One region of the Streptomyces sp. NPDC034103 genome, then DNA from elsewhere that is predicted to be linked to it. Evidence: riboswitches for the same ligand, from Rfam matches in the RefSeq annotation. Region 1 holds a riboswitch; the other holds the start of a gene.
The links. A riboswitch is a leader RNA that binds a small molecule or an ion and turns the genes downstream of it on or off. The one in region 1 is predicted to bind cobalamin.
Positions count from the first base shown of each region.

Region 2: another riboswitch for cobalamin. It lies ahead of ACZ56U_RS02470 (energy-coupling factor ABC transporter permease); the one in region 1 lies ahead of ACZ56U_RS29785 (cobalamin biosynthesis protein).

Region 1 is NZ_JBVISS010000014.1:65,626-67,818, reverse strand. It holds gene ACZ56U_RS29790 (cobyric acid synthase) at 1-402, opposite strand, end outside; gene ACZ56U_RS29785 (cobalamin biosynthesis protein) at 399-1,340, opposite strand; cobalamin riboswitch at 1,442-1,582, opposite strand; gene ACZ56U_RS29780 (hypothetical protein) at 1,715-1,936, opposite strand; gene ACZ56U_RS29775 (inorganic phosphate transporter) at 1,974-2,193, opposite strand, start outside.
Region 2 is NZ_JBVISS010000001.1:562,894-565,086, forward strand. It holds gene ACZ56U_RS02460 (pyridoxal phosphate-dependent aminotransferase) at 1-279, opposite strand, end outside; gene ACZ56U_RS02465 (hypothetical protein) at 379-783, opposite strand; cobalamin riboswitch at 1,074-1,258, shown strand; gene ACZ56U_RS02470 (energy-coupling factor ABC transporter permease) at 1,289-1,999, shown strand; gene ACZ56U_RS02475 (energy-coupling factor ABC transporter substrate-binding protein) at 1,996-2,193, shown strand, end outside.

The sequences.
Region 1 (2,193 bases):
CTCACAGATCACCGCGTCATACGTGCCCCGCAGTTCGGCGAGACAGTCCAGCACGGTGCCGAGCAGCCGCTGTTGGCGCCCGCCGTGGTACCCGCGTGCGCTCATCTCGCCCACCGGCTTGCCGAGCAGGACGACCTGGCTGCTCTGCTCGCCACCGGGCTTGAGCAGCACGGGGTTCATCGACGCGGTCGGCTCGACGCGGCAGGCCTGGGCCTGCATGGCCTGCGCCCGCCCGATCTCGGCACCCTCCCGCGTCACGAACGAGTTGAGGGACATGTTCTGCGCCTTGAACGGCGCGACCTTGACCCCCTGGCGCACCAGCCACCGGCAGATCCCGGCGGTGACAACGCTCTTGCCGGCGTCGGAGGTGGTCCCGGCGACGAGAAGCCCCCCGCCGCTCATGACCTGCGCCCCTTCACGACGGCCCGCGCGGCGACACCCACGCCGAGCGCCAGCAGCCCGACCCGGCGCGACAGCCGTACGGCCCGCTCGATGTCCGTGACCTCCACGGATCGCCCCTCCCCATTCAGCACGGGCCGGTGCTCCACCCGCCCCGCGTACGACAACGTCCCGCCCAGCCGTACCCCGAGCGCCCCCGCGAACGAGGCCTCCACGGGCCCGGCGTTGGGACTCGGATGCCGGCGCGCGTCGGCACGCCAGGCCCGCACGGCACCGCGCGGATCGCCGCCGGCCACCGTCGCGAGTACGGCGGTCAGCCGCGCCCCGGGCCAACCCGCCACGTCGTCCAGCCGGGCCGAGGCCCACCCGTACCGCCGGTAGCGGGGGGACTTGTGCCCGACCATGGCGTCCAGCGTGTTGACGGCCCGGAAGCCCAGCAGTCCCGGCACCCCGGCGACGGCTCCCCACACCAGCGCCCCGACGACGGCGTCGGAGGTGTTCTCGGCGACGGACTCCACGACGGCCCGGGCGATCCCGTCGGCGTCGAGGGCCTGCGGATCCCGCCCGCACAGATGCGGCAGCCGCTCCCGGGCCGCCTCGACGTCCCCGGCGGCCAGGGCCCGCCCGATGACCCGGGCCTCACGCGCGAGCGAGGTGCCCCCGACGACGGCCCAGGTGGCGGCGCCGGTCAGCGCGACGGAGGCGGTACGGGAGGGGCGTAGGACGTGCTGCGCCACGGCACCGAGCGCCACGACGCTTCCGGCGCACACCGCGGTGTGCAGCGCCCCCCAGCCCCGGTGGTCCCGCCACAGCATCCGCTCCACGGCGCCCGCGGCCTGTCCGAACGCGGCGACCGGATGCCCCCGGCGTGGATCACCGAGCAGCAGGTCCCCGAGAAGTCCGGCGGCGGCGCCGTACGCGAAGACGCGATCGGCACGCATCGGCTCAGCCGGCCGTGGGGTCGGGCAGCGACCTGGAGCGGTACCTCAGACGGCAGGCGAGCATGGTGATATGTCCTCACTCAGGGTGTCCACGCCCTGGTTCGACGAGACCGACGACGAGAGTTCCTGGCTCCCGGGGCTACCTACCCCGGTGACAGTGGCGGGACCGCGCCGGACTCGCACCGGCTTCCTCTCCATGCCGTCGTACATGGCCACGGCAGTCCACCACGGGCTCCGAAGGGCCGTCAACTTGCCGTTGACCTGGGGTGGGGGAGTGTGCCGAGGCCCACATACGGGCGGTCGCGGGTGTCACGAAAACGTGGGGTGCGGGACGGCGAACCGTCCCGCACCCCACGGGGGCCGTGCGCGTCGCCTCAGGCGACGATCAGATAGATCCCGTACGCCACCGCCGCCGCGCAGGCGGCGAAGCAGGCGTACGCGGCGGTGACCGCGAGGGCGGCGGAGCCACCCTGGGCCGAGGCCTGTTCCTGGCGGGTCAGGCCCTTGATGCCGAGGGTGAAGAGGGCCACGAGAGCCACGGTGACCACGAGGCTGACGCCGAAGACGGAGCCCAGCGCTTCCCAGTCGATCTTCATGCCGGTGATTCCTTCGTTGACGTGGGGTGCGTGGGGCTCAGACGGCGGCCGGCGGGGCCGGCTCCGCCGTCGCGGCGATCGGGGCGGGGATGGTGGCCGTGAGGTCCTCGGTCACCGTGCCGGTGGGGGGCGGGGTGACCGCGGCGATCGCCGTGGTGACGACGCCGGCCGGCTCCTCGCTCTCGTTGACGTTCGTGTGGTCGACGACCTCGCGGCGCGAGATCTTCCAGATCGCCGCGCTGGAGCCGACGAGGAAG
Region 2 (2,193 bases), on a different contig from region 1:
GACACGGCCCGGGTCGACGTCGACGCCGTGCCGCTCGCCGTAGAACCCGGCGATCGCCTGCCGCAGGGCGGGCATGCCGAGCGCCTCGGTGTAGCTCATGGGCCGGCCGTCCATGGCCGCGCGCATCGCCTCGACGACGGCCGGGGGCGCGCCGAAGTCGGGCTCGCCGAGGCTCAGCTTGACCACGTGGTGGCCCTGGGCCTCCAGGGCGGCGGCGTGCTTGCCGAACTCCATGGCGTAGAACGGGGCGACGGACTCGGCCCGCTGCGAGATCCGCATGCTGCGACCTCCGGCTCGACGACGGACGGGACGTCCCGACCCTAAGCGGTCACGAAAGGGGCGGGCCCGCGGGCCCGCCCCTTGGTCACCTCGTGGTCGTCAGGCCCTGGCGTACTCCCAGCCGCCGCAGTCGTACGGGGTGCCGTCGGAGCCTTCCTGGAGGCAGGCGCGGATCTGGAGGGTGGTGCCCTCCGCGAAGGACAGGTCCCAGTCGTGGGCGACGGCGTAGCCGGAGCCGTTGTAGTACGAGTGGGTGGCGGAGCTGGAGTTGTAGCGCCACTGCGCGGCGGTGCCGTGGCCGTCCTTCGCCATGTCGAGGGCGGTGAGGATCTCGCCGTCGGCCGCGAAGTACGTCTTCGCGGTCACCTGCGAGGAGATGATGGAGTTGGAGGCCTCGTAGACCTCGCCGGCGGCGTGGGCCGGGGCGATGCCCAGGGCGAGTGCCGACGCGGAGGCCGCGGCGATCCCGAGGGCGGACGTCAGTCGGCGGTGGGACGTGCGCAAGACAGCGTTCCTCTCTTCGAACAACTGGTCGCGCCGAACTTACCTGAGAGACAGGGGAGTTCATCCGGAATTTCCGGGCCGGCCCCGCGCTCCACGCGTCCGCCGCACGCCCGCGTCGCGGAGGGGCGGCCCCGCGGGGGTGGGCGTGGTCGAGCACCGCGGGCAGCTCACGGGTGTCGATCTCGCGGTGCGCGCCGCGTTCGGCCCCGTCCCGGTGTGCGCCCGGTGCGAGCCGGGGGGCGCCGTCCGCGCGCCCCCTGTCGGCGCTTGCCAGCGCCTTTCCGAGGGCACTACTCTCGCCAGGCCTTGGTGAACGGGAAATCCGGTGCGATGCCGGTGCGGCCCTCGCCACTGTGATCGGGAAGTCCGGCTCCGGCCCTTGCGGGCAGCCACTGGGTCCTTGTGACCCGGGAAGGCGGAGCACCGGGCGGTGGGACCCGTGAGCCAGGAGACCGGCCAAGGCGCGTCAACCATCCACGAGGTGCTGGAGAGGGTCTGCTGAGCCATGCACATAGCCGAGGGATTTCTGCCTCCGGCGCACGCGGTCGCCTGGAGCGTCGCGTCCGCGCCATTCGTCGTCCACGGAGTGCGCTCACTCACGCGTGAAGTCAGGGAGCATCCGGAGAGCACCCTGCTCCTCGGCGCCTCGGGCGCCTTCACCTTCGTCCTGTCCGCGCTGAAGCTGCCCTCGGTGACGGGCAGTTGCTCCCACCCCACCGGCACGGGCCTGGGCGCCATCCTGTTCCGCCCGCCGATCATGGCCGTACTGGGCACCATCACCCTGCTCTTCCAGGCGCTGCTGCTCGCCCACGGCGGCCTGACCACGCTGGGCGCCAACGTGTTCTCGATGGCCATCGTCGGGCCCTGGGCCGGATACGGCGTCTACAGACTGCTGCGGCGCCTCGGTGCGCCGCTGATGGTGGCGGTGTTCTTCGGCGCGTTCCTCGCCGACCTCTCCACCTACTGCGTCACCAGCGTGCAGCTGGCGCTCGCCTTCCCCGACCCCGGCAGCGGATTCCTGGGCGCGCTCGGCAAGTTCGGCTCCATCTTCGCCGTCACGCAGATCCCGCTCGCGGTGAGCGAGGGGCTGCTGACGGTGTTCGTGATGCGTCTGCTGGTCCAGTCGAGCAAGGGCGAACTGACGCGGCTGGGCGTGCTGTTGACCCGCCCGGAGAAGACCGCGGCCGACGCCGGGACGGAGGCGGTGGCCCGATGAGCCGGAACGCGAAGATCAACACCCTGTTGCTGCTCGTCGTGGCGGCGCTCGCCGTACTGCCGCTGGCCCTCGGGCTCGGCGACCACAAGGAGGAGCCCTTCACGGGCTCCGACACCGAGGCCGAGACCGCGATCACCGAGATCGAGCCGGACTACGAGCCCTGGTTCTCGCCGCTGTACGAACCGCCGTCCGGC